Regions from separate parts of the uncultured Parvibaculum sp. genome, predicted to be linked through region 2. Evidence: predicted binding sites of a transcription regulator. Region 2 holds the regulator's gene; each other region holds the start of a gene.
What was found. The regulator LexA, encoded in region 2, represses DNA repair genes until DNA is damaged. The targets are predictions, from matches to a motif close to TGTTCNNNNTGTGTTCNG.
Positions count from the first base shown of each region.

Region 1 (9,719 bases), on a different contig from region 2:
TCGATCAGGCCGAGTTCACGCGGCGCTCGTTCGAGGAGCCCGAAGCCGTGCGCGAGGAGCTGCTGGCTGCGGTCAAGATGTTCCTGCCGGAAGAGACGGTGAAGGAACATTTCACGCCGCGCTACCGGCCGTGGCGCCAGCGCATCGCCTTCGTGCCCGATGGCGACATCTTCCAGGGCATCGCGTCGGGCAAAGCCAGCGTCGTCACCGACGAGATCGAACGCTTCACCGAAAAGGGCATCCTGCTGAAGTCGGGCAAGGAGCTTGAGGGCGACATCATCATCACCGCGACCGGCTTCAACCTGTCGGTGCTGGGCGATATCGATTTCGAGGTCGACGGCAAGAAGCTCGACTTCGCCGACACCGTCACCTATCGCGGCATGATGTTCACCGGCGTGCCCAACATGGTCTGGGTGTTCGGTTACTTCCGCGCCAGCTGGACGCTGCGGGTCGATCTGCTCGGCGATTTCGTCTGCCGGCTACTCAATCACATGGGCAAGCGGCAGGCCAAGCGCGTCACCGTGCAGCTGCGGCCGGAAGACAAGGACATGGAACTCAAGCCCTGGATCGATCCGGAGAATTTCAATCCGGGTTACCTGATGCGCTCGATGCACCTGATGCCCAAGCGCGGCGACAAGCCCGAATGGGAGCACACGCAGGATTACTGGCGCGAGAAGGACGAGCTGCCCAAGATCGATCTCGACGGGCCCGAATTCGTCTACGAATGATGCGTTAACCGCGCCGCGCGAGACCGGGTTTCGCGCGGCGCCGCTTCCTCCTATGATCGCGGCCTTTCGATCACCCGCGACCGGGAGGGGCGCGCCCTGCCCTCATCATGTTCCCCTGTTCCGAACCCGACCGACGCGGCCCTGCTGGCGGCGGCGGGCGGCGTGCTGACGGTCGATCTTGGCGCGGTGGCGGCCAATTACCGCACCGTCAGGGCGGCGGCGCCGGGCGCCGAAGCCGCGGCCGTGGTCAAGGCCGACGCCTATGGGCTCGGCATGCTGCCGGTGGCGCGGCGGCTGGCGGCCGAAGGCTGCGGCAGCTTCTTCGTCGCCGATGCACGGGAGGGAGAGGCGCTGCGGGCCGCATTGCCCGGCGCGACCATCTATGTGCTCAACGGGCTCTTTCCCGGCACGGCGGGGCTTTACCGCGCGGCCGGGCTGGTGCCCTGCCTCGCGGCGACGGCCGAGCTTGCCGAATGGCGCGCCGAGGCGGCACGCGCCGGCCAGCGGCTGCCGGCGGTGCTGCATTTCGATACCGGCATGAACCGGCTCGGCCTCGGCGCGGCCGAGGCGGCGGCGCTGGCGGCGGACGACGCGGCGGCCGAAGGCCTCGATGTGCGGCTGATCATCAGCCATCTGGCCTGTGCCGACGATGCCGCCGATCCGCATAACGGCCAGCAGCTTGCCCGGTTCCGTGCCCTGCTCGGCCCGCTGCGGGCGCGCTTTCCGGCCGCGCGGGTCAGCCTCGCCAATTCGCCGGGGGTGTTTCTCGGACCCGACTACCATTTCAACCTGGTGCGGCCCGGCATCGGCCTCTATGGCGGCAATCCGCTGTCGGGCCGGGCCAGCCCGTTTTGTGCCGCGGTCACGGTCGAGGCGCGGGTGATCGCGCTGCGGCAACTGGCAGCCGGCGACACGGTCGGCTATGGCGCGACATGGACCGCGCAGGGCCCGGCCCGCATCGCGGTGCTGGCGGCCGGCTATGCCGACGGCTATCCGCGGGCGCTGGGACGGGCATCGGCGCCCGAAAAGGGCGGGATGCCGCAAGAAAAGGGCGGACAGGCGCATATTGCGGGGTACACTGTGCCGGTCGCGGGGCGAGTCTCGATGGACATGCTGGCACTCGATGTCAGCACGGTCCCCGAAGGCGCGATCCGGCGCGGCGACATGGCCGAACTGATCGGTCCCAATATCAGCGTGGACGAGGTCGGCCGCAGGGCGCAGACCATCGGCTACGAGATTCTCACCAGCCTCGGGCGGCGATACATGCGGCGCTATGTATCCGACGCCGGAGGCGCGAGCCAAGAGCCCGGGGGGCAGGTTTGAATTTCCTTGCGATTATCGGCCGCGTGGTGCTGGCGCTGCTCGGCGAAATCGGCCGGCTGGCGCTGTTCGTCTGGCAGGCCGTCAGCCATGTCGTGCGGCCGCCCTTCTTCTGGCGGCTGACCGCGCAGCAGATGATGCGGATCGGCTATTTCTCGCTGCCGGTGGTGGCGCTGACCGCCTTCTTCACCGGCGGCGCGCTGGCCTTGCAGATCTATTACGGCGGCAACGAATTCAATTCGGAATCGATCGTCGCGACCATCGTCGCGCTCGGCATCACGCGGGAACTCGGGCCGGTGCTGGGCGGGCTGATGGTGGCGGGCCGGGTGTCGGCGGCGATCGCGGCCGAACTCGGCACGATGCGGGTCACCGAACAGATCGACGCGCTGACCACGCTGTCGACAAACCCCTACAAATATCTGGTGGTGCCGCGCGTCGTCGCCGCCGTCGTCACGCTGCCGATCCTGGTCTTCGTGGCCGACATCATCGGCATCATGGGCGGCTTCGTGGTCGGCACGCAGTCGCTCGACTTCAATGCCGGCGTCTATATCAAGAACACGGCCGACTTCCTGAAGTTCGACGACGTGATGTCGGGCCTGATCAAGGCCGGCGTGTTCGGCTTCATCATCGCGGCGATGGGCTGTTTCCACGGCTTCCATTCGAAGGGCGGCGCGCAGGGCGTCGGCCGGGCGACGACCAATGCGGTGGTCAGCGCCTCGATCCTCATTCTGGCGGCGAACTACGTGATGACGTCGCTGCTGTTCGCGAATTGAGGGGCCGGAGATGAGCAACGCCAAGATCGAACTCAGGAACGTCCACAAGCGCTTCGGCTCGAAGGTGGTGCTGGACGGCATCAATCTGACGGTGCCGAAAGGCCAGTCGATGGTCGTGATCGGCGGCTCGGGCACGGGCAAGTCGGTGATGATCAAATGCGTGCTCGGGATCATCCGGCCCGACCGCGGCGAGATCTTCGTCGACGGCAAGAACGTGCTGAAGATGGACCAGAGCGCGCGCGAGCAGGTGCTGCGGAAGTTCGGCATGCTGTTCCAGGGCGGGGCGCTGTTCGACAGTCTCAGCGTCTGGGAGAATGTCGCCTTCGGCCTGATCCAGGGGCGGCGGATGAAGCGCAAGGAAGCCCGCGACATCGCCATCGAGAAGCTGGCCAAGGTGGGGCTCGACGCGGCGGTCGGCGAGCTCTATCCGGCCGAGCTGTCGGGCGGCATGCAGAAGCGCGTCGGGCTGGCGCGCGCCATCGCCGTCGATCCGGAGATCATCTTCTTCGACGAGCCGACGACCGGGCTCGATCCGATCACCGCCGACGTCATCAACCAGCTGATCGTCGACCGGGTCAAGGAACTGGGCGCGACGACACTTTCGATCACGCATGACATGGCGAGCGTCCGGAAGATCGCCGACCGGGTGGCGATGATCTACAAGGGCAAGATCATCTGGGACGGGCCTTGCGCCGAGATCGACAAGAGCGGCAACGAATATGTCGACCAGTTCATTCACGGCCGCGCCGAAGGGCCGATCGGCATGGATGTGATGAAGCCCTAGAGTCGCTCGCCGTTTCACGGAAACGACGAGCGACTTCAGGTTATTATTGTGTTGCGTTTTCGAACCGCAAAACCGGTCGCCACTTTTGCTGAAAACGCTCCAACCCCCACCCGAACGGCTTCGCCGTTCGACCTCCCCGCAAGGGGGAGGTGGAGACAATCGCATGGCCAAGGCATCGCGCAATTTCGTCTGCCAGTCCTGCGGCGCGGCGTCGCCGCGCTGGTCGGGACGCTGCGAGGCCTGCGGCGAATGGAACACCATCGTCGAGGAGGCCGGCGCGACGGGCGGGATCGGCGCGGGGCCGGCCAAGGCCGGCGGGCGCGCCAAGGGCCGGCGGATCGAACTGGTGGCGATGAGCGGCGAGACCGCCGATCCGCCGCGTCATGTCACCGGCATGGCCGAGTTCGACCGGGTGACCGGTGGCGGCCTGGTGCCCGGCTCTGCGGTGCTGATCGGCGGCGATCCGGGGATCGGCAAGTCGACGCTGCTCTTGCAGGCGATGGCAGCGCTGGCGCTGAAGGGCGGCGCGGCCGTCTATATCTCGGGCGAAGAGGCGATCGCGCAGGTCCGGATGCGGGCGCGGCGGCTCGGGCTCGGCGAGGCGCCGGTGCAGCTCGGTGCCGAGACCAATCTCAAGGACATTCTCGGCACGCTGGAAAGCGGGACGGCGCCCGATGTCGTCGTCATCGACTCGATCCAGACCATGTGGACCGAGGCGCTCGATTCGGCGCCGGGCACGGTCGCCCAGGTGCGCGCCTCGGCGCAGGAGCTGGTGCGCTTCGCCAAGCGGCACGGGACGGCCGTCATTCTCGTCGGGCATGTGACCAAGGAAGGCCAGATCGCCGGGCCGCGCGTCGTCGAGCACATGGTCGATGCGGTGATCTATTTCGAGGGCGAACGCGGGCATCAGTTCCGCATTCTCCGGGCGGTGAAAAACCGCTTCGGCCCGGCCAACGAGATCGGCGTCTTCGAGATGGGCGAAAAGGGGCTGGCCGAAGTGCCCAACCCGTCGGCCCTGTTTCTCGGCGAGCGCGACGGCGAGACCAGCGGCTCGGCGGTGTTTGCCGGGATCGAGGGGACGCGGCCGGTGCTGGTCGAGATCCAGGCGCTGGTCGCCAAGAGCGCGCTGGGGACGCCGCGCCGGGCCGTGGTGGGCTGGGATGGCGGGCGGCTGTCGATGGTGCTGGCGGTGCTGGAGGCGCGTTGCGGGCTCTCCCTGGCCGGCCAGGACGTCTATCTCAACGTCGCCGGCGGTCTCAGGATCAACGAGCCGGCGGCCGATCTGGCCGTGGCGGCGGCGCTGATCTCCTCGGTGACCGGGCAGCCGCTGCCGCCCGATTGCGTGATTTTCGGCGAAATCAGCCTGTCGGGGGCGGTGCGCCCGGTCAATCAGATGGAAGCGCGGCTGAAAGAGGCCGAAAAGCTCGGTTTTTCGCGCGCCATCCTGCCCGCAATGGCGGCCCGCAGCCGGCCCGGCGCCGGCCTCGCCTTCACCGAAATTTCGGACCTTCAGGGTCTAATCGCCCATCTGGCGACCGCATCGGGCGCCAAACGGCGCGGCGGCGAAATGTGATAGGCTTGTGTCCCAAAACGGGAGAGTGATTTGACGCTGTTCGACCTGATCGTCATCGGTATTCTGCTGGTTTCGAGTGTGCTGGCGCTGTTGCGCGGTTTCACCAACGAGATGCTGTCGATCGTCGCCTGGGTGGCCGGCGCGCTGGCGGCGCTCTGGCTGTTCCCCTATGTCGCGCCGTTTTTCGCCAAGGTCATCACCTCGCCCTGGCTGGCGGCCGTGGCGGCCGCACTGACGATCTTCCTGGCCGGCTATCTGCTGGTCGCGGCGCTGACCGCGCGCTGGTCGGGGGCGCTGATGGATATTCACGACCGGGCCTCGCTGCTGGACCGGACGCTGGGTTTCCTGTTCGGGCTGGCCCGGGGCCTGCTGATCGTCACCATCGCCTATCTGTTTTTCGTCTGGCTGGTGCCCGATCCGAAGGATCATCCCGACTGGATCCGCGAGGCACAATTCCGGCCGACCATCGAAAGCACCGCCGGCCTGTTGTTCGCGCTGGCGCCGACCAATGAGCGGCCGGCCGCGACGGCGCCCGCGCCGGTCCCCGCCCCGGCGCCGCAGGTCCAGCCGGCGCCGCGCGACGAACCGGTCAATTCAGACGCTGACAGGGCCAATGGGCCGGGGTATAACCCGTCCGAACGGAGGGGGCTCGACCGACTTTTCGAGAGCACGACCGGGGAGTGAGAGCCGACCCAGCGGGCGATCCGATCTCTTTCGGTGCGCCCTGTTCTTCCGGAGGCCAGCGCGGAGTCCCGTCGATGCCCGAGCAGATGCAGCTCCCCTTTTCGTTCCTTGCCCCCCAATCCGCGGCGCCCGCGGTCCCCTTCCTCACCGATGACGCGTTGATGGAGGACCGGCCGCGCGAGGAATGCGGCGTGTTCGGCGTGTTCGGCCATCCCGACGCCGCAGCACTGACCGCACTCGGCCTCCATGCGCTGCAGCATCGCGGCCAGGAGGCGGCCGGCATCGTCGCCTATGATGGCGAGCATTTTCATTCGGAACGGCGTATCGGCCTTGTCGGCGACCATTTCTCTTCCGCCAAGGTGGTCGGGCGCCTCAAAGGCGATATGGCAATCGGTCATACGCGTTATTCGACGACGGGCGAGACGGTGCTCAGGAATGTGCAGCCGCTGTTCGCCGATCTTTACGGCGGCGGCTTCGCGGTGGCGCATAACGGCAACCTGACCAACGCCATCACGCTGCGCAACGAGCTGGTGCGCGGCGGCGCCATCTTCCAGTCGACATCGGATAGCGAGACCATTCTGCAGCTGGTGGCGCAGAGCCGGAAGCCGCGTCTGATGGAACGCTTCGTCGATGCGCTCGGCCAGATTCAGGGCGCCTACGCGCTGGTGGCGCTGACCAACAAGAAGCTGATCGGGGCACGCGATCCGCTCGGCATCCGGCCGATCATTCTGGGAAAGCTGGCGGGTGCGCCGATCCTCTGTTCGGAGACGGTGGCGCTCGACATCATCGGCGCCGAGTTCGTGCGCGAGATCGAGCCCGGCGAAATCGTCATCGCGACCAAGGACGGCATCGAGTCGATCCGCCCCTTTCCACCGCAGCAGGTGCGGCCCTGCGTCTTCGAGTATATCTACTTCGCACGCCCCGACAGCATTGTCGGCGGCAAGAGCGTCTACAATGTGCGCAAGCGGCTCGGCCAGGAACTGGCGCGCGAATCGCGCATCGAGGCCGATGTCGTGATCCCGGTGCCGGATTCAGGCGTGCCGGCGGCAATCGGCTATGCGGCGGAGTCGGGCATTCCCTTCGAACTCGGCATCATCCGAAACCACTATGTGGGGCGAACCTTCATCGAGCCGACGCAACATATCCGCCAGCTCGGCGTGAAGCTGAAACACAATGCCAACCGCGCGATCGTCGAAGGCAAGCGCATCGTGCTGGTGGATGACAGCGTGGTGCGCGGCACGACATCGGTCAAGATCGTCAAGATGATGTACGAGGCGGGCGCGCGCGAAGTGCATATGCGCATCGCCAGCCCGCCGATCACGCATCCGGATTTCTACGGCATCGATACGCCGGAGCGGCAGCAGCTTCTGGCCGCCAATTACGATCTCGAAGGCATGCGCGCCTATATCGGGGTCGACAGCCTCGCCTTCATCTCCGTCGACGGGCTCTATCGCGCCATGGGCTTTGCCCGCCGCGACCCGGAACACCCGCAGCTGACGGATCATTGTTTCACCGGCGACTATCCGACACCGCTTCTCGACCGCGACGGCGAGCAGCGGACGACGCAATTGTCGTTGCTCGCCGAAATAGCCTGAGTATTCAAGAATCATGAGTGGACGTTTGCAGGACCGCCTGGCGGTGATCACCGGCGCCTCGCGCGGCATCGGACGCGCGGTGGCGCTGGGCATGGCGGCCGAAGGCGCGCATGTCGTTCTCGTCGCGCGCACGGTTGGCGGGCTCGAGGAGGTCGACGACGAAATCCGCAAAGTGGGCGGCAAGGCGACGCTTGTGCCGCTCGATCTCACCGATCTTGCCGGCATCGACCGGCTGGGCGCGACGATCTTCGAGCGCTGGGGAAAGCTCGACATTCTGGTGGGCAATGCCGGTTCGCTGGGCACGCTGTCGCCGCTCAGCCATCTCGAACCGAAGGACTGGGACAAGACGCTGGCGATCAACGTGACGGCCAACTACCGGATGATCCGTTCCTTCGAACCGCTGCTGAAGCGTTCGGATGCCGGCCGCGCCGTCTTCGTGACCTCCGGTGCGGCCCAGAAGTGCCAGCCCTATTGGGGCGTCTATTCGGTGACCAAGGCCGCGCTCGATGCGATGGTGAAGACCTGGGCGGCGGAACTGGCCAAGACCAGCGTGCGCGCCAACCTGCTCTCACCCGGCCCGACGCGCACCGCGATGCGCAAGAAGGCAATGCCCGGCGAGGATCCGACCATGCTGACGAAACCCGCCGATCTCGTGCCGCTGTTCATCGAAATGTCGATGCCGGACTATGCGAAGAACGGCGAGATCGTGCGCTACGAGAAGGCGAAGAGCTGACGCCGCGACACGACAGCTACTTCTTCTTGGCGTAAGGGTTCTTGCCCTTTCGCATGAAGAGGCGGATCGGGACACCGGGAAGATCGAAGGTTTCGCGCAGGGCGTTGACCAGGTAGCGGCGATAGGAGGTCGGCACCTCGTCGGCGCGGCTCGAGAAAACAGCGAAAGTGGGCGGACGCGATTTCACTTGCGACATGTACTTCAGATTGACCGGGCGGCCCTTGGCCGCCGGCGGCTGATGGCGGGCGACGGTCTGTTCCAGCCAGCGGTTGAGCTTCGCCGTCGAGACACGCGCGTTCCAGAGCATGTGCACGCGTTCGATGGCCGGCATCAGCCGGTCGGTACCACGGCCGGTCAGGGCCGAGAGCGTGACAATCGGTACGCCGCGAATCTGGGGCAGCAGGCGCTCCAGCTCTTCCTTCAGCATGCGGAGTGTCGTTTGCGTATCCGCCACCGTGTCCCACTTGTTGACGGCAATCAGCAGGCCGCGGCCTTCCTGTTCAACCAGATCGGCAATATGCAGGTCCTGCCGCTCGAAGGGCTGGCTGGCGTCGAGCACGACGACAACGACTTCGGCGAAGCGGATGGCGCGCAGCGTGTCGGCGACGGACAGCTTTTCGAGCTTGGCGACGACGCGGGCGCGGCGGCGCATGCCGGCCGTGTCCCAGAGCTTGACGCGACGTCCGCGCCAGAGCCATTCGATACCGATCGAGTCGCGGGTGATGCCGGCCTCGGGGCCGGTCAGCATACGGTCCTCGCCCAGCAGCTGGTTGACCAGCGTCGACTTGCCAACATTGGGGCGGCCAACCATCGCAATGCGCAGGGGCGCCTCGAGATCGGGCTCATAGGGGGCGTCGGGATCGAAACCTTCGGCCTCGTCGTCGGCCAGCGCATCTTCGAGCGCCTGCTCCTCGTCGTTTTCGGCAAAGCCGTCGGCGAAGGCGGCCAGCGCGTCATAGAGATCGCTCAGGCCCTCGCCATGCTCGGCCGAAAGCGGCAGCGGCGCGCCGAGGCCGAGCTCATAGGCCTCCATACGGCCAGCCTGCCCCGCCCCGCCCTCGCATTTGTTGGCGGCCAGAATGACCGGAGTCGGCGACTTGCGCAGGATCTGCGCAAAACGCTTGTCGAGCGGGGTGACGCCGGCGCGCGCGTCGATCAGCAGCAGGCAGACATCGGCCTCGGCAATCGCCTGATCGGTGCCACGGCGCATACGCGCCTCGAGGCTGTCGCCGGTTGCCTCTTCGAGACCCGCGGTGTCGACGATCTTGAAGGTGAGATCGCCGAGATGCGCCTCGCCCTCGCGCCGGTCTCGGGTGACGCCCGGCGTATCGTCCACCAATGCGAGCTTCTTGCCCACCAGCCGATTGAACAGCGTGGACTTGCCGACATTGGGCCGACCGACAATGGCGACCGTGAATGACACGTCAATCAGCCTTTCTCATGGCCGGACCAGATGTCCGGGCCATATCCGCAAACGCGCGCTTTGCTATCGCAAGGCGACCAGTGTTGCGTTGCTCGTCAGTACATAC
Region 1 covers NZ_CAXBIB010000002.1:85,727-95,445, forward strand. Annotated here, with positions in the region: gene AAC071_RS02070 (NAD(P)/FAD-dependent oxidoreductase) at 1-728, shown strand, start outside; gene alr (alanine racemase) at 891-2,051, shown strand; gene AAC071_RS02080 (ABC transporter permease) at 2,048-2,821, shown strand; gene AAC071_RS02085 (ABC transporter ATP-binding protein) at 2,832-3,605, shown strand; gene radA (DNA repair protein RadA) at 3,769-5,178, shown strand; gene AAC071_RS02095 (CvpA family protein) at 5,209-5,862, shown strand; gene purF (amidophosphoribosyltransferase) at 6,024-7,457, shown strand; gene AAC071_RS02105 (SDR family NAD(P)-dependent oxidoreductase) at 7,471-8,190, shown strand; gene der (ribosome biogenesis GTPase Der) at 8,207-9,613, opposite strand; gene AAC071_RS02115 (PQQ-binding-like beta-propeller repeat protein) at 9,677-9,719, opposite strand, start outside.
Region 1: a site for LexA is predicted at 3,644-3,661, ahead of radA (DNA repair protein RadA). Genes of this name have one in related genera too.

Region 2 (9,719 bases):
CGAGGTGATCGGCGGCACGGCGGGCGCAGTGTCGGCCGCACTGGTGACCGGCGAGCGCGCGGCGATCCCGAAGGCCGCAGCCGCCGACCTCCGCGCGGCGGGTCTGGCGCATGTGCTTGCCATATCCGGCCTGCACATGATGCTTTTCGGCGGTTCGGTCTTCTGGCTGGTGCGCGCCGGTCTCGCACTGGTGCCACGCCTGGCGCTCAGCTATCCGATCAAGAAATGGGCGGCGGCGGTCGCGCTTGTCGGGGCGACCTTCTATCTGGCGATTTCAGGTGCTGCCATCGCGACGCAGCGGGCATGGATCATGATCACGCTGATGTTCGTCGCCATCATGCTCGACCGGCCGGCGCTCAGCCTGCGCAATGTGGCGCTGGCCGCAATCGTCATTCTGCTCTGGCGGCCGGAGAGCCTGCTTGGCGCAAGTTTCCAGATGTCGTTCGCCGCCGTCGTGGCGCTGATCGCCTTCTATGAAAGCGAAACCGTGCGCCGGCTGACATCGAGCCCGAACCGACTTGGACTGGAAAACCTGCCGCGCCGAATCGGGGCCTATGCGCTCGGCCTCGCCTTCACCAGCATCGTCGCAGGCGCCGCGACCGGTGCCATCGGGGCCTTTCACTTCAATCGTGTCGCGGTCTATGGCCTTGCCGGCAATATGGCGGCCATGCCGCTGGTCGGCATCGTGGTGATGCCGATGGCGTTGCTGGCGCTGCTGCTGATGCCTTTCGGTCTCGATGCGCCGGCCCTTTGGGTGATGGGCGCCGGAGTCGATGGCATGCTGCGCGTCGCCCATGAGGTTGCAAGCTGGGAGGGGGCCGACAGTTTCGTTGCCGACGCGCCGTTTCTTGCCCTGTTGCTGCTGGTCTTCGGCGGACTCTGGTTGGCCCTTTGGCGCGAGAGCTGGCGCTATCTGGGGCTGGCGCCAATGCTGCTCGGCTTCGCGCTCTGGGGAGCCACGCCAAGGCCCGACGTGCTGATCGATCGCGATGCCGCGCTTCTTGCCGTTCGTGCCACGGATGGCAGACTGGTGCTGGCTGCCGCCCGTCCTGCCTATACGGCCGAACAATGGCTTCGGCATGATGGCGACAACCGCACGCCCGGCGAGGCTGCGCGTTCGCCCGACATGAACTGCGATGCCGATGGCTGTGTCTATCGTCAGGCCGGCCGTCCGATCGTTGCCTTTGCCTCGACTCTGGAAGGTGCGATCGACGATTGCACGCTCGCCGACATTGTCATTGCCAAAGTGCCGATCCCGCCCCGTATCCGGCGGTCATGCGGTGCGGAACTCGTTCTGGATTACTTCGATTTGTGGCGGGGCGGCGCAACGACACTGACCTTCGGCACCGATGGCGGCATCGATATCGCCACAGCGCGGCAGATGCGCGGCGCCCGTCCCTGGGTGCAGCGCCAGTTCGCAAACCGGAATCAGTAGCGGCGCAGCAGCCCGACAAGCTTGCCCTGAACCTTGACGCGGTCGGGACCGAAGATGCGCGTTTCATAGGCGGGGTTGGCCGCTTCGAGCGCGATCGACGCGCCTTTGCGGCGCAGCCGTTTCAGCGTTGCCTCATAGCCGTCGACCAGCGCGACCACGATGTCGCCGCTCGCCGCCGTATCGCAGCGCTGGATCAGTACCGTATCGCCGTCGAGAATGCCGGCCTCGATCATCGAATCGCCCTTGACCTCGAGCGCATAGTGCTCGCCGCTGCCGAGCAGGTTGAGCGGAACGCTGACCTGATGGCTTTCTTCCTGCAGCGCTTCGATCGGCGTGCCGGCGGCGATGCGGCCCATCACCGACAGCGTCATCGTCTCCTCGGCATTGCGCGCCGGCGCAAGGTCGCGGCTGGTTGCCTTGGCCCGGCCGCCGCCTTCGATGACGCTGGGCGAGAAACCCTTGCCGCGCATGGTGGCGAGGCTCGGCGAGGCGGATTCGGGGAGCTTGAGAATTTCGAGTGCGCGGGCCCGATGCGCCAGACGGCGGATGAAGCCGCGTTCCTCGAGCGCCGTGATCAGGCGATGAATGCCGGACTTGGAGCGCAGGTCCAGCGCTTCCTTCATTTCGTCGAAACTGGGTGAGACGCCGCTCTCCTTGATCCGCTCATGGATGAACATCAGCAGTTCGTGTTGCTTGCGTGTCAGCATCGATTGCAGCCTCTCCCCATGTTCGCGGGACACCCAGGGCACCTCGGGAACAAAACAAAAACGACATGAAACGTTCTAGTTTGGTTCTCAATGGCCTGTCAAGCGCAATTGTGGATAAGTCAGGCGCGCAGCGGCAAAACCGTAACGGTTTCACCGGCTTGCGCGGCGGGCGCGCCAACCGGCCGGATCACCAGACAGCCCGCGCGGGCGAGGACCGAGAGCATCGAACTGTCCTGCGTTTCGAAGGGCGTGGCGACCGGAAGCTCGTCTGGAACATGGTCGAGCGCGGCGCGGATATAGTCCTCGCGCGCGCCGTTTGCGGGGAGCGCCCGGCCAAGCCGCGCCTGCGCGGTGTGGAGTGCGCTGTCGCCGGCCTGCATCCGCGCAATGGCGGGACGGAGAAACAGCGTCGCACAGACAAAGGCCGACACCGGATTGCCGGGCAGACCGAGCATCGGCAAATCGCCGAGCCTGCCGAACATCAGCGGCTTGCCGGGACGCATCGCGATCTTCCAGAAATCGATGTCGAGGCCCGCGGGAGCGAGGGCCCGCTGGACGAGATCATGTTCGCCGACCGAGGCGCCGCCGAGCGTCACCAGCATGTCGGCATCGGCCGCGCGCGCGGCGACGGCGCGAATATCGTCTTCGTCGTCGCGGGCAATGCCGAGGTCGAGCGGTATGCCGCCGGCTTCGGCAACCAGCGCAGCGAGCCCGGCGTTGTTGGCGGAGACGATCTGGTTCGGTCCGGGTTCGGTTCCCGGCGGCACGAGTTCGTCGCCAGTCGAGAAGAAGGCGATGACGGGGCGTTTGTGAACGGCGAGCGTCGGCAGGTTCATCGCCGCGGCGAAGGCAATGTCGGCGGATGAAAGTTTGCGCCCGACGGGAAGGCCGGCATCGCCGGTCCGGAAGTCGAGACCGGTAACGCGCACATGCTGGCCGCGCGCGCCCGCTTCGTTGACGACAACGACGTCGCCGTCGCGCGCCGTGTCCTCTTGAATGACAATGCTGTCGGTGCCATTCGGCAGCGGTGCGCCGGTGAAGATGCGCACCGCCTCTCCCTTGCCGACAGTGCCGTCGTGAAAACCGCCGGCGGGAACTTCGCCGACGATACGCAACCGGGCAGGGATCTGCGTCACATCATCGGCGCGCACGGCATATCCATCCATCGCCGAGAGATCGGCCGGCGGCTGCGTGCGGCGGGCAATCGCTTCTTCCGCCAGCACACGGCCGAGCGCGTCGGACAGCGCAACCGTTTCACTGCCGGTGATCGAAAGCGCGGCGAAAATGCGCGTCCGCGCCTCATCGACAGCAAGAAGAGGTTGTTGTCCCATCTGCTATTTCGCCTTGTAGTCGCCCGACTTGCCGCCGGACTTGGCGGTCAGCCGGATGTCGCCGATCGTCATCGCCTTGTCGACGGCCTTGGCCATGTCGTAAAGCGTCAGGCAGGCGACGCTGACGGCGGTCAGCGCTTCCATCTCGACGCCGGTCTGCCCGGTCACTTTCACAGTCGCCACGACTTCGACCGATGAATTGTTCGTATCCGGACGAAGATCGACTTCGACTTTCGCAATCGCCAGCGGGTGGCAGAGCGGAATGAGATCGGCTGTGCGCTTGGCCGCCATGATGCCGGCCAGTCGCGCCACTTCGAGCGCATTGCCCTTCTTCAGCCCGTCTTCGAGAATGAGCTTCAGCGTCGCAGGCTTCATCGTCACGCGGCCTTTGGCGGTCGCGCTGCGCGAGGTGGCGGGCTTGGCCGAAACGTCCACCATGCGCGCGGCACCCTTTGAATCAAGATGCGTCAGCTTCGGTTTCTTCGCCATCGTCAGTCCAGATCCTTGCGCATGAAGCAGCGGCGTTCGAGCGGCAATCCGAGTTCCTCTTCGTGATAATGCGCGAGGTAGAAGGCGGGCGTCCACTCGCTTTCGTCGAGAATGCGGAAGCCGCATGAGGCATAGAACGGTCCGTTCCAGGCGATGTCACGGAAGGTCGAGAGCGTGACGGCCCTGAAACCGCGCGCCGCGGCATCCGCGCAGACCGCTTCCACCAGGCGCCGGCCGAGACCTTGCCGACCGTGATCGGGGTGTACGGACAATTCGTAGATATGCAGATGAAGATCGAGCGGCGCGGCGAGGATGAAACCGACCGGCTTGCCCTCCGTCACGGCGACGAAAATGCCTGCGGCACGGGCAACGGATTGAACGAAGCGCGGCTCGGCCGCGCCATGCTCGGCAATGGCGCCGAGACCGGCCTCCGCAAAGAGCGCGCCGGCGGCGATTTCGATTTCGGCGAACAGCGGAAGCTCGTCCGCACGCGCCTTTCGGATTTCACAGGTCATTTTCCGTTCCGGATTCCAGGCAGCATGACAGGGTGACACGGAAGCAGCGCACCGGGGATAAGTGACGGCGGAGAGACAGTGGAATCGGCAGCAGACCCCCCCTCTGTCACGCAACTGTCACAAAACTGTCACAAACCATTTTCGAGACCCGGTGAGAGGGGTCCCGGAGGCGGGGATAAGTCGGACTTATCCCCGGTTTTGATGTTGCGGCGCAAAAAATGCCCGCAACTTGTCCCCGGGGGTCAGGCGGGACCGGCCAGCAATGCGCGGGTCGCTGCCTCCACATCGGCCTGGCGCATCAGGCTCTCGCCGACCAGAAACGTCCGTACACCGACTTTCGCGAGACGGGCGAGGTCGGCCGGCGCGAAGATGCCGCTCTCGCCGACGATCAGCCGGCCGGCCGGAACCAGCGGAGCCAGACGCTCGGTCGTTTCAAGCGTCGTCTCGAAGGTCTTGAGGTTGCGGTTGTTGATGCCGAGGAGCGGGCTGCTGAGCGCAAGCGCGCGGGTCAGCTCGGCCTCGTCGTGAACCTCGACCAGCACGTCCATCTTCCAGCCGAAAGCGGCGTCTTCGAGCTCGCGCGCCTGCGCGTCGGAAACGGCGGCCATGATGATCAGGATCGCGTCGGCGCCCATCGCACGCGCTTCGGCGACCTGATAGGCGTCATACATGAAATCCTTGCGGATGACCGGCAGCGACACGGCGGCGCGGGCGGCAGCGAGATAATCCGGCGCGCCCTGAAAGGAGGGGCCGTCGGTCAGCACCGAGAGGCAGGCGGCGCCGCCGGCCTCATAGGCGCGGGCGAGCGAAGGCGGATCGAAATCGGCGCGGATCAGACCCTTGGAGGGACTGGCCTTCTTGATTTCGGCAATGAGCGCGTAACCGCCCGCATCGATCCGTGCACGGAGCGCCGCCGTGAAGCCGCGCACCGGCGCGGCCGCGCGCGCCGCCGCCTCGACATCGGCAATCGGATGGGCGCGCTTGGCCGCCGCGATCTCGTCGCGCTTGTAGGCGCCGATCTCTTCGAGAATGTCAGCCATGGAACGGGTTCCCGTTCGAAACCGCGATCAGTGTGTCGAGCGCGGCTTTCGCGCCGCCGCTGTCGATGGCGAGCGCCGCAAGTTCGGCGCCCTTCTTCAGCGTCGCCGCCTTGCCGGCAACGATCATCGCCGCTGCGGCGTTCAGGATGACGATGTCGCGATAGGGGCCTTTCTCGCCGTCGAGCAGACGCAGGATCGCCTGCGCGTTCTCCGCCGGCGAGCCGCCCTTGAGCTCGGCGGCGCTTGCGCGCTTGACGCCCGCTTCTTCCGGCGTCACCTCGAAGACGCGGATCTCGCCGCCCTTGAGTTCGGCGACCGTGCTCGGCCCCGTAGTCGTCAATTCGTCGAGGCCGTCGGACCCATGCACCACCCAGGCGCTTTCGGAACCGAGATTGCGCAGCGCTTCGGCGAAGGGCTCGACCCATTTTGCGTCGAAGACGCCGAGAAGCTGATGCTTGACCAGCGCCGGATTGGAAAGCGGGCCCAGCATGTTGAAGATCGTCTTGATGCCGAGTTCGCCGCGCACCGGCGCGACATGCTTCATCGCCGCATGATGCGCCTGCGCGAACATGAAGCCGATGCCGGCCTGGTCGATGCAGTCGGCGATGACGGCGGGACCGATATCGAGCTTGACGCCGAGGCTCTCCAGCGCGTCGGCGGTGCCCGACAGCGAGGAGGCCTTGCGGTTGCCATGCTTGGCGACCGGCACGCCGCAGGCGGCAACCACAAGCGCGGTCGCCGTCGAGATGTTGTAAGTGCCCGCGCCGTCGCCGCCGGTGCCGACAATGTCGATCGCCTCGCGCGGCGCCGTGACGCGCAGCGCCTTTTCGCGCATGACGGTGGCGCCGGCCGTGATCTCGGTGACGGTTTCGCCGCGCACCCGCAGGCCCATCAGAAAGGCCGCGATCTGCGCCGGCGTCGCCGCGCCCGACATGACGATCTCGAAGGCCGCGCGCGCTTCCGCCGGGTCGAGCGTCTTGCCGTCCGCCAGATGGGCGATGGTGGGTTTGAGATCGGTCATGGAGCCGGCGCTCTCGCAGGTTCGATGGAAAGACCACCCTCCCCTTGGGGGAGGGTCGAAATTTGTGGAGCGTGAGCGGAACAAATTTCGGGGCGGGGTCGCCGTCGAAGCCCAGCCCCCGCCCCGAAAAATTCTTCGCTTGCGCTCGAATTTTTCGACCCGCCCCCCAGGGGCGGGTGGGAAGAGATGCCGAACGCCGATGCTTTCGAACCGTTCATCGCAGGCCGCCCTCTCACGCCAGTTCGCGCGTGTTGACGCGGGCGAGTTGCAGGAAGTTGCGCAGGATGTCGTGGCCGTGTTCGGACGCGATGCTTTCGGGGTGGAACTGGACGCCGTGGATCGGCAGCTCCTTGTGTTGCGCGCCCATGATGACGCCGTCGGCGGTCCAGGCGGTGATTTCTAGGCAATCGGGAAAGCTCTCGCGCTCGACGGTCAGCGAATGGTAGCGCGTCGCCTCGATCGGGCTCGGCAGGCCCTGAAAGACGCCCTTGCCGCCATGATGGATGGCGCTGAGCTTGCCATGCATCAGGGTCGGCGCGCGGACGACCTTGCCGCCGAAGACCTGACCGATGGCCTGATGGCCGAGACAGACGCCGAAAAGCGGGATGCGGTGGGCGGCGGCCGCCTGGATGAGATCGAGGCAGATGCCGGCCTTGTCGGGGTCGCAGGGTCCGGGCGACAGCACAATGGCCTGCGGCGCGGCAGCCAGAACCTCATTGACGGTGATCTTGTCGTTCCGGTGGACGCGGGTCTCCGCCCCAAGCTCGCCCAGGAAATGGACGAGGTTGTAGGTGAAACTGTCATAATTATCGATCAGCACCAGCATGGCCGAAATCCCCGGATTGCCGCCCCGGAGGGAGCCGCGCAAGGCTTTATATAGGCTTTCGGGGCCTTCCGGGGCAAGGCGAAGCGGCGGCGGTCGGGGCCTTGCGGTCCCCGTGTGCGGGAGCCCGGCAGGAAATCACGATTGATGACGATTTGAGCATCGTCGTTAACGTTTCCTTCGTCCGGAAAAGGGCTCAATATGGCAGGAGCCGCATTCGGCACCTTACATGCCCCGGCGGGGGCACAGCGAGGGGCAGAGACATGACACGGTCAGGCATCACGGCATTTGCAGCGGGACTTTCGGTTTGCGTCGCGGCCTTCGGCGCGACGGCTAGTGATTTCGAGTATTCCTCGACCTACCAGAAGAATCTCGGACAGATCGGTGTGACCCGGACGCTGCACCAGACGGTCAACGGCACCGGCGTCGGCATTGCCGTCTTCGACTCACTGGCCGACCGCCATCATGTCGATCTGACCGGCAAGACCACCAACCACATCCTCTATCCCGGCACCTACACGGCGTTCGACTTCCACGGCACGCATGTCTCGGGCATCGCCGGCGGCAGCGCCAACGGTATCGGCATCGTCGGCGTCGCGCCGGGTGCCTATATCCACAATTATGCCGTCTTCGACGACCGCTGGTGGGTGGCGGATGACGGTGCGCGCGCCGCGCTCAACAGCGTCAGGCAGCAGAATGTGAGCGGTGCCAATATCAAGGCCGTCAACATGAGCTACGGGCCGTCGGCCTACCGCGTCATCTTCATGAATGGCGAGCTGCCGCTCTTTGCCGGCTACAAGGACGATTTCGTCATCGTCCGCGCCGCCGGCAATGACGGCGCCAATGCGGCTCTCGTGCGTTACAACGGAACGGCAAGCGCCGATCTCTCGCATCTGCTGATTGTCGGCAGCGTCGATGCCAACAACAGGATCTCGAGCTTTTCGAACAGGCCCGGCAATGCCTGCATCGCGATGAGAAACAGATGTGCGGCCAGCGAGAGGATCGCCAACTTCTTCATCGTGGCGCCCGGCGACGATATCCTGTCCGACATTCCGGGACAGAAGCTTGCCTGGGCGTCGGGCACCTCGATGGCCGCACCGCATGTGGCCGGCGCCGTTGCGCTGGTTGCCCATGACGGCCTCAACAAGAATGTCGCGCTGACGCCGTCCCAGATCGCCTCGATCATCAAGCAGTCGGCGACCGATCTCGGCGCAAGAGGCGTCGATGCCGTTTATGGCTGGGGCCTGCTCAACGTTCCGGCGGCGCTGTCCGCGGTCGGCGGCACGACCATTGCGACCGGACCGACCGTCACGCCGCCTGCGGCGCAACGCCGGCCGCGGCTGCGGCGGCCGTTCTTCTCGCGTCGGGGCGCCGGCGATCCGAACCTGCTTTCGGGCCTCGTCGTGTTCGACGCTTTCGAGCGTCCCTTCGAAGCCGATCCCGCCAGCCTGAGCGAACCCGCGCCGCGCGCGCTGTCGCGCCGGGGCCTCGCGGTGCTGGGTCTGGTCTCGCGCCAGGAGACGATCAATTTCGACAGCGGCGAGCGGGCGGTCCTGGCCTGGACGGTGACCGGCCTCGACGGGCAACCGAGTTCGGCCATCCACATGGTCGCCGACGGCTATGAACTGAATGCCGGCCTCGGCTCGCCGGAGCTTTTCCTGACCGAGATGCCCAGCGACAATCGCGCGGCCGCGCCGCAGCGCTTCTCGCAGGTCATGTTCTCCTCGCTCGGCGAGGCGGGCCTGCTGTTCGAAAACGCCATGTCGGTCAGCTTCCGGGCGCCGATTTCCGAGCGGCTCGACGGTTTGTTCTTCGGCATGACGGCGGCGGGCGCGGCGGACGATCCCTATGCGCCGGTCCTGCTCGAAAACTCCGGCGAGAACGAGGGCGACAGCCGCTTTGCTGCCTTTGGTCTTTCGTATCGCATTGCCGACGGCTGGTCGGTCGGTGCCTCCTATGCGGCGCTTCACGAGCGCGGCAGCGTCGCCGGCATCGTCTCGGAAGGGGCGCTCTCGCTCGGCGAAGAGGCGCTGACACAGTTCCAGGGTCTGAACATTGCCGGCGAGATCGACGAAAACTATTCGGTGAGCGCCTTCTATACGCGCGCCAGCATCGACAGCTTCGGCACGGCCGGTTCGCTTTTCGACGCCGCCGATGGCTGGACCGCCGATCATTTCGGCGCAACCTTTGCGGCGAAGAACGTTCTCCACGAGAACAGCCTGTTGCGGCTGTCGCTGGTCAAGCCGCTGCAGATCACGGATGGTACGGTTTCGGCCCGCGTGCCGGTGGGCCGCGAACTTGACGGCACGGTCAATTACGACCGGCGCCGTTCGAGCTTCGACGGCAATGCGCTGCCGG
Region 2 covers NZ_CAXBIB010000001.1:109,429-119,147, forward strand. Annotated here, with positions in the region: gene AAC071_RS00500 (ComEC/Rec2 family competence protein) at 1-1,435, shown strand, start outside; gene lexA (transcriptional repressor LexA) at 1,429-2,142, opposite strand; gene glp (gephyrin-like molybdotransferase Glp) at 2,262-3,473, opposite strand; gene moaC (cyclic pyranopterin monophosphate synthase MoaC) at 3,477-3,962, opposite strand; gene AAC071_RS00520 (GNAT family N-acetyltransferase) at 3,965-4,477, opposite strand; gene trpC (indole-3-glycerol phosphate synthase TrpC) at 4,720-5,517, opposite strand; gene trpD (anthranilate phosphoribosyltransferase) at 5,510-6,538, opposite strand; gene AAC071_RS00535 (aminodeoxychorismate/anthranilate synthase component II) at 6,771-7,364, opposite strand; gene AAC071_RS00540 (S8 family serine peptidase) at 7,625-9,719, shown strand, end outside.

Region 3 (9,719 bases), on a different contig from region 2:
CCTTTGGCGAGGATCAGGCCCGTTACCTGGTGACGATGCCCGAAAAGGACGCAGAAAGCCTCATCGCTCGCGCCGCAAAGGCAGGTGTGCCCGCCGCCCGCATCGGCACCACAGGCGGCAGCGAATTGACACTGGCAGGTGCCACTCCCATATCATTGGTCGAGCTTGGGGTCGCACATGAGGGCTGGCTGCCGGCCTATATGGCCGAAGGCCCCGAGCTTTGACCGCCGTCGGCAATCGGGAGACAGACTGACATGGCCATGACCGCCTCGGACATCGAACGCCTGATCAAGGAGGCGCTTCCCGACGCGATCGTCGACATCCGCGACCTGGCCGGGGACGGCGACCATTATGCGGCCAATGTCGTCTCCGCCGCCTTCAGGGGCAAGACACGGGTGCAGCAGCACCAGATGGTCTACAGCGCGCTGAAAGGCGGCATGGGCAACGAACTTCACGCATTGGCGCTGCAGACCAGCGCGCCGCAGGATTGACACGAAACGCCGGCAACAGACGCCGCGAAAGGACGAATGAGATGAGCGACAACCCGGTCTTCGACCGCATCAAGGCGGAAGTGAACGAGAGCGATGTCGTGCTCTTCATGAAGGGCACGCCGGTCTTTCCGCAATGCGGTTTCTCGAACGCCGTCGTGCAGGTGCTGACCTATCTCGGCGTGCCCTTCAAGGGCATCGACGTACTCGCCGACGACGACATCCGCCAGGGCATCAAGGAATTCTCCGACTGGCCGACCATTCCGCAGCTCTATGTGAAGGGCGAATTCGTCGGCGGCTGCGATATCGTCCGCGAAATGTTCGAACAGGGCGAATTGCGCGATTATCTCGCCGCCAAGGGCATCGAGACCCAGGCCGCCTGATCCGTCCGGCAGCCGACAGCAAAAAGGCCGCTCTTTCGAGCGGCCTTTTCGTTTGTCCGGCGCGCGGCAACTAGCTGCGCGAGTAGAACTCGACGACCAGATTCGGTTCCATATGCGCCGCATAGGGTACATCGGCGAAAGCCGGAACGCGGACGAATTTCGCGGTCATCTTGTCGTGGTCGACTTCGAGATAGTCCGGCGTATCGCGCTCGGCCGACTGCGCGGCTTCGAGCACCAGCGCCATCTGCTTCGACTTCTCGCGCACCTCGACCACATCGCCCTCGCGCACACGGTAGCTCGGCACATTGACGCGCTTGCCGTTGACCAGCACATGACCATGGCTGACGAACTGGCGTGCGGCGAACACGGTCGGCACGAACTTGGCGCGGTAGACGACGGCGTCGAGACGGCGCTCCAGGAGGCCGATCAGCAGCTCGCCGGTGTCGCCGCGCAGACGGTCGGCATCCTTGTAGATGCCGCGGAACTGCTTTTCGGAAATATTGCCGTAGAAGCCCTTGAGCTTCTGTTTGGCGCGCAGCTGCACGCCGTAGTCCGAGAGCTTGCCCTTGCGGCGCTGGCCATGCTGGCCGGGGCCGTATTCGCGGCGGTTGACCGGGCTCTTCGGACGACCCCAGATGTTTTCGCCCATCCGGCGGTCGATCTTGTACTTGGACTCCTGGCGCTTTGTCATCGCGGTTTCCTTGGGTCAGACGTTAAGGAAACGCGCCCTCCTTTGTCCCTGCGGGACCGACAGGGACCGGCTACAAGCGTCGCCGGACCCGCGGGTGCGTAACTCTTCAATGAAAACCGGGCCCCCAAAGCCGGGAGCCCGTTTCGAGGCGGGTTTTAGCGCGGGGGACCCGCCCTGTCAAACCACTCAAAACGCTCGAAAAAATCGGCCCGCCCAGGCCCTATTTGTCCTCGGGCCCCTCGCCCTTCGGCACCCGCCTTGTCAGCGCCGCCACAACACCCCTGAGCGTGCGGACCTCCTGCTCGGTCAGGCCCGCCCGCTGGAACATGTTGCGCAGATTGCGCACCATGGAGGGGCGTTTTTCCGGCGGCTTCAGGAAGCCGAAACGGTCGAGTTCACTCTCGAGATGGGTGAAGAAGCCGACAAGCTCCGCCTTGCTGGCCGGCCGCGTCTGCTGGTAGTCGATCCGCGTCGGCGCGGTCGCGTCGCCCGCCTTGTGCCATTCATACGACATCAGCAGCACGCATTGAGCAAGATTGAGCGAGGCGAAGGCCGGATTGACCGGCACCATCATCAGCGCATCGGCAAGCGCCAGGTCATCGTTTTCGAGGCCGGTGCGCTCCGGCCCGAAAAGCAGCCCCGCCTGCCCGCCGCCGATTGCCTGCCGCAATGCGCCCGCCGCCATAGCCGGTGTGTGGATCGGCTTGACCATGTCGCGCGCGCGCGCCGTCGTCGCAATGACATAATCGAGATCGGCGACGGCATCGGCCGTCGTGTCGAACACCCGCGCACCGTCGATCACGACATCGGCACCCGACGCCGCCGCACGGGCCCGCTCATTGGGCCAGCCGTCGCGCGGCCGCACCAGCCGGAGATCGGTCAGGCCGAAATTGAGCATGGCGCGCGCCGCCGTGCCGATATTCTCGCCAAGCTGGGGCGCCACCAGAATCACGGCAGGACCCGCCTCGCGCGGGGCTTCGTCTCGCCTGGTCTGATCGGTTCCGGCCATGGGCAGATGGTTTCCGTTAGGGAAGTCGGCGAGCGTCAATAAGCGATTGCCTGCCTTTAATCAATCGGCCTGCAATGTTATACGGAAGAGGCTCGTTCTGCGCCGGCGCCACGCACGCCTGCCCCCCGCCCGTTACACGTCTCGAAGGACCCCCCATGCCGAAGATCAAAGTCGCAAACCCCGTGGTCGATCTCGATGGCGATGAGATGACCCGGATCATCTGGCAGATGATCAAGGACAAGCTGATCTTCCCCTATCTCGATCTCGATCTCGACTATTACGACCTCGGCATGGAGCATCGCGACGACACCGACGACCGGGTGACAGTCGAATCTGCCGAGGCAATCAAGCGCCACGGGGTTGGCGTCAAATGCGCGACCATCACGCCCGACGAGGCGCGCGTCGACGAGTTCAAACTGAAGAAGATGTGGCGGTCGCCCAACGGCACGATCCGCAACATTCTCGGCGGCACGGTGTTTCGCGAGCCGATCATCTGCCGCAACATCCCGCGCCTTGTGCCGGGCTGGACCGAACCGATCGTGATCGGCCGTCATGCCTTCGGCGACCAGTACCGCGCCACCGACATGCTGATCCCAGGCAAGGGAAAGCTGACGATGAAGTGGGTGTCGGACGATGGCAAGGACACGATCGAGGAAGAGATCTTCGACTTCCCCTCATCCGGCGTCGCCATGGGCATGTACAATCTCGACGACAGCATCCGCGACTTCGCCCGCGCCTGCATGAAGTTCGGTCTCGACCGCAAATATCCGGTCTACCTGTCCACCAAGAACACGATCCTCAAGACCTATGACGGCCGCTTCAAGAATCTCTTCCAGGAGATTTACGAGAAGGAATTCAAGGCCGATTTCGAAGCGGCAAAGATCACCTATGAGCATCGTCTGATCGACGACATGGTGGCCTCGTCGATGAAATGGTCGGGTGGCTATGTCTGGGCCTGCAAGAATTACGATGGCGACGTGCAGTCGGACTCGGTCGCACAGGGCTTCGGTTCGCTCGGCCTGATGACTTCGGTGCTGCTGACGCCGGATGGCAAGATCATGGAAGCCGAAGCCGCGCACGGCACCGTGACGCGCCATTACCGCGCCCATCAGCGCGGCGAGGAAACCTCGACCAACTCGATCGCCTCGATCTTCGCCTGGACACGCGGTCTCTCGCATCGCGCCAAGCTCGACGGCAATGACGCCCTGGCGAAATTCGCCGCAACGCTCGAAAAGGTCTGCGTCTCGACCGTCGAGAGCGGTTACATGACCAAGGACCTGGCGCTGCTGGTCGGCTCCGAACAATCCTGGCTGTCGACGGAAGGCTTCCTCGACAAGGTGGCAGAGAACCTCAACAAGGCGCTGACAAAACAGGGTCTCGTCTAGGCGGCGCCCGCAAGCCCTTCGACCGTCGCTCGCACTGCGTCGAGTGCGGCTGCAGCCTTCGCACCCTCCGGACCGCCGGCCTGCGCCATATCGGGTCGCCCCCCGCCGCCCGCGCCGCCCATGGCGGCCGCGCCGGCCTTGACCAGTTCGACGGCATTGAAGCGGGCCACAAGATCCGCCGTGACGCCAATTGCAATGGCGCCCTTGCCGTCCTCGCTGACAGCCACCAGCGCAACGACGCCGGATCCGACCTGCTTCTTGGCCTCGTCGACCAGTCCACGCAGATCCTTCGGATTGACCCCGTCGAGCTTGCGCGCGACCAGTTTGATGCCGCCGATCTCCTCGACGGGTGATTCCGACGCCGTCCCGGCAGTGCCGCCACCCATGGCGAGCCTCTTCTTCGCCTCGGCCAGTTCGCGCTCGAGTCGCTTGCGCTCATCCATCAGCGAGACGACGCGCGCCGGCAGATCCTCCGGTGCAATCTTCAGAGCGGCAGCCGCGTCCTTCGCGATACGTTCCTGTTCGACCAGATAACGCCGCGCGCCCTCGCCCGTCAGTGCCTCGATACGCCGGATGCCCGAGGCAACCGCACTCTCGCTGACGATCTTGAAGATCGCGATATCGCCGACACGACGCACATGTGTGCCGCCGCAGAGTTCGACCGAATAGACGCCATTGTCCTTTTCGGCATCGACGCCCATGGCCAGGACGCGCACCTCGGCACCATATTTCTCGCCGAACAGGGCCAGCGCACCGGCATCGATCGCCTGTTCGGGCGTCATCAGCCGCGTCGACACTTCGGTGTTCTGTCGGATAATGCGATTGACGATCACCTCCACTTCGGCGATCTCGGCTGCCGTCATCGGCTTCGGATGCGAAAAGTCGAAACGCAGCCGCTCCGGTCCAACCATCGAACCTTTCTGCGTAACGTGCGGACCCAGGACACGACGCAGCGCCTCATGCACCAGATGCGTCGCCGAGTGATTGGCCCGCGTCGCGCTGCGCACCCCGCCATCGACCTTCATCTCGACGATATCGCCGACCCTGAGATTGCCGCGCGCGAGCCTGCCGATATGCACATGCATGTCGCCAAGCTTCTTCACGGTGTCGCTGACCGGAAATTCGGCGCCCGCCGGTGTGAAGAGAACGCCGCTGTCGCCGACCTGCCCGCCCGATTCGGCGTAGAAGGGTGTCTGGTTGGCGATAATGGCGGCTTCGGCGCCTGCCGCAATCTCCGCCACCGGCTGACCGTCGACGACAATCGCCACGATCTTGCCTTCGGCATTCTCGGTTTCGTAGCCGAGAAACTCGGTGGCGCCATGCTGTTCGCGCAGTTCGAACCAGACGGCCTCGGTCGCCTTCTCGCCGGAACCCGACCAGGCGGCGCGCGCATCCTGGCGCTGCTTGGCCATCGCCGTATCGAAGCCTGCCTGATCGACGCTCATGCCGCGCGAGCGCAGCGCGTCCTGCGTCAGATCGAGCGGAAAACCGTAGGTATCGTAAAGCTTGAAGGCAACGTCGCCAGGCAACACGCCCCTGCCCTGTTGCTTCTCGACCTCTTCGTCGAGCAGTTTCAGCCCGCGGACGAGCGTTTCGCGGAACCGGGTCTCCTCGAGCTTCAGCGTTTCGGTGACGAGCGGCTCGGCACGGCGAAGTTCAGGATAGGCGTCTCCCATCTGCCGTACCAGCGCCGGCACGAGACGCCACATCAAAGGTTCGGCAACGCCGACAAGCTGTGCGTGGCGCATCGCGCGGCGCATGATCCGGCGCAGCACGTAACCACGGCCCTCGTTGGAGGGCATGACGCCGTCGGCAAGAAGGAACGAGCTTGCCCGCAAATGGTCGGCGATGACGCGATGACTGACCGCATGCGGCCCGTCGGGATCGCTTTTCGATGCCTCGGCAGAAGCGACAATCAGCGCGCGCATCAGGTCGGTCGCATAATTGTCATGTGTGCCCTGCAGCACGGCGGCGATGCGCTCGAGCCCCATACCCGTGTCGATCGAGGGTCTGGGCAGGTCGAGACGCCTGCCATCGGCCTGCTGATCATACTGCATGAAGACGAGATTCCAGATCTCGATGAAACGGTCGCCGTCCTCATCGGGACTGCCGGGCGGACCGCCCGGAATCCTGTCGCCATGATCGAAAAATATCTCGGAACAGGGGCCGCAGGGGCCCGTGTCACCCATCGACCAGAAATTGTCCGAAGTGCCGATCCGGATGATGCGGCTCTCGGGCAAACCGGCAATCTTGCGCCAGAGACCGAAGGCCTCGTCATCGTCGGCATAGACGGTCGCCATCAGCCGCTCTTTCGGCAGGCCGAATTCCCTCGTCACCAGCGTCCATGCGAACTCGATCGCTTCGGCCTTGAAATAGTCCCCGAAGGAGAAATTGCCGAGCATCTCGAAGAAGGTGTGATGCCGCGCCGTGTAGCCGACATTGTCGAGGTCGTTGTGCTTGCCGCCCGCCCGCACGCATTTCTGCGACGATGCCGCGCGCACATAGGGACGCTTTTCCTGACCTGTGAAGACATTCTTGAACGGCACCATACCCGCATTGGTGAAGAGCAGCGTCGGATCGTTGTTGGGCACGAGCGGGCCCGAAGCCACGACCTCATGGCCCTGCGCACGGAAAAACTCCAGGTACTTCGTTCTGATCTCGTTGAGGCCGGCCATGATCTTGCTCGTCTCGCGTACGGGCTCCGGGGCACAGGAGCGTCACGCGGCCGGAGCCGCCCATCCGCCCGTTTATCCCCCGATTATCCGGAAAAATACAGTGCCCCAGCTTTTACCTGTCGCCCCGTCGACTGTCCAGAAAGCCACCGGAACCAGTCTCGCGAAGGCTGGCGGGGACCCCGCCCCCAAAATGAAAACGGCGCCGGAGGGTACCCGGCGCCGCTTCGGCTCTCATCAGGAACCATGAGATATGGGGTCAGGCGCTGGCTTCCAGATCGCCATCCTCGTCATCGCGGCCGGGCTCGATTTCCATGATCTGCTCGGCAATCAGGCCGGCATTCTGGCGGATGGAGGCTTCGATTTCGGCCGCCATGTCGGGATTGTCCCTGAGAAACTGCTTGGCGTTCTCGCGGCCCTGCCCGATGCGCTGGCTGTTATAGGAAAACCAGGAACCGGATTTCTCGACAATGCCGGCCTTGACTCCGAGATCGACGAGCTCGCCCATCTTCGAGATGCCCTCGCCATACATGATGTCGAACTCGACCTGCTTGAAGGGTGGCGCCACCTTGTTCTTGACGACCTTGACGCGGGTCTGGTTGCCGACCACTTCGTCGCGTTCCTTGATCGCGCCGATGCGGCGGATATCGAGCCGGACGGACGCATAGAATTTCAGCGCATTGCCGCCGGTGGTGGTTTCGGGGCTGCCGAACATCACGCCGATCTTCATGCGGATCTGGTTGATGAAAATGACCATCGTGTTCGATTTGGAAATCGAGGCGGTGAGCTTCCGAAGCGCCTGGCTCATCAGCCGCGCCTGAAGACCGGGCAGGCTGTCGCCCATTTCACCTTCGAGCTCGGCCTTGGGCGTCAGCGCCGCCACCGAGTCGACCACCAGCACATCGACGGCACTCGACCGCACCAGCGTGTCGGCGATCTCGAGCGCCTGCTCGCCGGTATCGGGCTGGGAAATCAGGAGTTCGTCGAGCTGCACACCGAGCTTGCGGGCGTAAATCGGGTCGAGCGCATGTTCGGCGTCGATAAAGGCGCAGACGCCGCCCTTCTTCTGGGCCTCGGCAATGGTCTGCAGCGCCAGCGTGGTCTTGCCGGAGGATTCCGGACCGTAGATTTCGATGACCCGCCCGCGCGGCAAGCCGCCGATTCCGAGCGCAATGTCGAGGCCGAGCGACCCGGTCGAAATCGCCTCGATCTCGACCACCTGCTCGTTCTTGCCGAGGCGCATGATGGAGCCCTTGCCGAACGACCGCTCGATCTGGCTCAGTGCGGCGTCCAGCGCCTTTTTCTTGTCGCTATCGTCTTTCACGAGGCTCACAACATTCTTCGACATCACCGGTTTCCCCTTATTCCATTGCCCGCCGAGTCGTGCAATGCGGTTAATGTACCGGTTTTGTTCTTGTTGGCAATCGAATTTTTAAATACCTGAATTTATTAGGAAATCAGATTCATGTTCGTGGGAAGTTCCAGTTTTTCCACCACGGAACATCGACGGCCGCCGCCGCTCCGAGCCCGGACCGCTTACCCACCCGACACGACGCCCGACCGGCTGCGGTCCCAGGCATCCGTCCAGTCGTGAATCGTCGCCCCTTCCGCCTCCAGGATCGGACGCATCTCATCGAAGGCGCGACCGATGCGGTAGAAGGGAATGCGCGGAAAGAGATGATGGATGAGGTGATAGGTCTGATACATGTCGAGCATCGTGACCAGCCGATGAATGGCGCGGGGCAAGAGAAAAACGCTGGTGTCCTTGTAGCGTTCCCGCGCCAGATGTGGCCGGTGCGGCAGATAATTGAAGATCAGCCCGATCAGCGCCACGTTGAGGAACGTCGGGAAAATCCACAGCATCAGGATTTCATAGGCGAAGCCATAGACGAAGCCCAGCGCCACCAGCGTCCAGGCAATCAGGTGATGCGAGGCTGCAATGAAATAGGGCCGGCGCTGCACCGGGTCCTTCCACATGCCGAACTTTGTCATCAGGAAGACGTAATGCGGCGTCTGCGTAAGGAACCGCAGGATCAACAGCAGCGGGTTGCGCCCAGCGCACCATGTGTCGGGATCGCGTTCGAAATCGTTGGTATAGCGATGATGCACGAGATGCATCACGTCATAGCCGCGATAGGGGATCAGCGTCGCGATGCCGCCGACCCAGGCCAAGCCGTCATTGAGCCACTTGAAACGCTTGTCGTCACCCGAGATCGCCTCGTGCAGCCCTTCATGAACGGCCATGAACTGCATCAGAAGCAGATAGGCATTGACGAGCATGGCCGCCCACATCGGCCACAGGCCGGCCAGCGCCGCCGAGGTCGACAGCGCAAGACCCGTCAGCGAGCCGAGCACCATCAGAACGGTCGGCCAGGCCACATGGCCCATATGCCGGCGCGCAATGGCCAGCGCTGCGCGGTGATTCTCCGCGCCGCTGCCGACGGGCCGTGAACTGCCCGGCTCGAGGGAATTGAGATCAGCCGACATGCGGTATACCACCCCGGACCACATTAACTCGGCCGAAGGCTAACCGCTCAGTTAATGCAAGGCCAGTGCGAAGGCGCATCACGGAGCCTTCATCACTTCCTTGACGGCCGCAGCCAGCTGCTTCAGCGAGAAGGGTTTCGGCAGGAAGTGGAACTCCTGCGCCGGATCGAGGCTCTTGGCAAAAGCGTCCTCCGCATAGCCCGAGACGAAAATGATCGGCGTCCCCGGAAGCTTGTGCTTCAACTCCTTGGCCATGGTCGGTCCGTCCATGTTGGGCATCACGACGTCCGAGACCACCAGATCGATTCGTCCGTCATAAGCGTCAACAACCGCAAGCGCCGCCTCGCCGCTTTCAGCCTGAAGCACTTCATAGCCTCGTGTCGCCAGCGCGCGCGCAGCAAAGGTGCGCACGGCATCCTCGTCCTCGACCAGCAGGATCGTGCCCTTGCCGGTGAGATCGGACGGCTCCGGCGGCGCGGCGGCCAGCGAGATTTCCTCCTGCTTTCGATCGGCAGCCGTCTCGACATAGCGCGGCAGGTAGATGCGGAAGGTCGTACCCTTGCCGACTGTCGAATAGGGAAAAATGAAGCCGCCGGTCTGCTTG
Region 3 covers NZ_CAXBIB010000009.1:104,927-114,645, reverse strand. Annotated here, with positions in the region: gene purL (phosphoribosylformylglycinamidine synthase subunit PurL) at 1-224, shown strand, start outside; gene AAC071_RS09160 (BolA family transcriptional regulator) at 255-491, shown strand; gene grxD (Grx4 family monothiol glutaredoxin) at 533-871, shown strand; gene rpsD (30S ribosomal protein S4) at 942-1,562, opposite strand; gene AAC071_RS09145 (RNA methyltransferase) at 1,783-2,571, opposite strand; gene AAC071_RS09140 (NADP-dependent isocitrate dehydrogenase) at 2,727-3,956, shown strand; gene alaS (alanine--tRNA ligase) at 3,953-6,631, opposite strand; gene recA (recombinase RecA) at 6,888-7,976, opposite strand; gene AAC071_RS09125 (fatty acid desaturase) at 8,165-9,115, opposite strand; gene AAC071_RS09120 (ATP-binding protein) at 9,194-9,719, opposite strand, start outside.
Region 3: a site for LexA is predicted at 8,027-8,044, ahead of recA (recombinase RecA). Genes of this name have one in related genera too.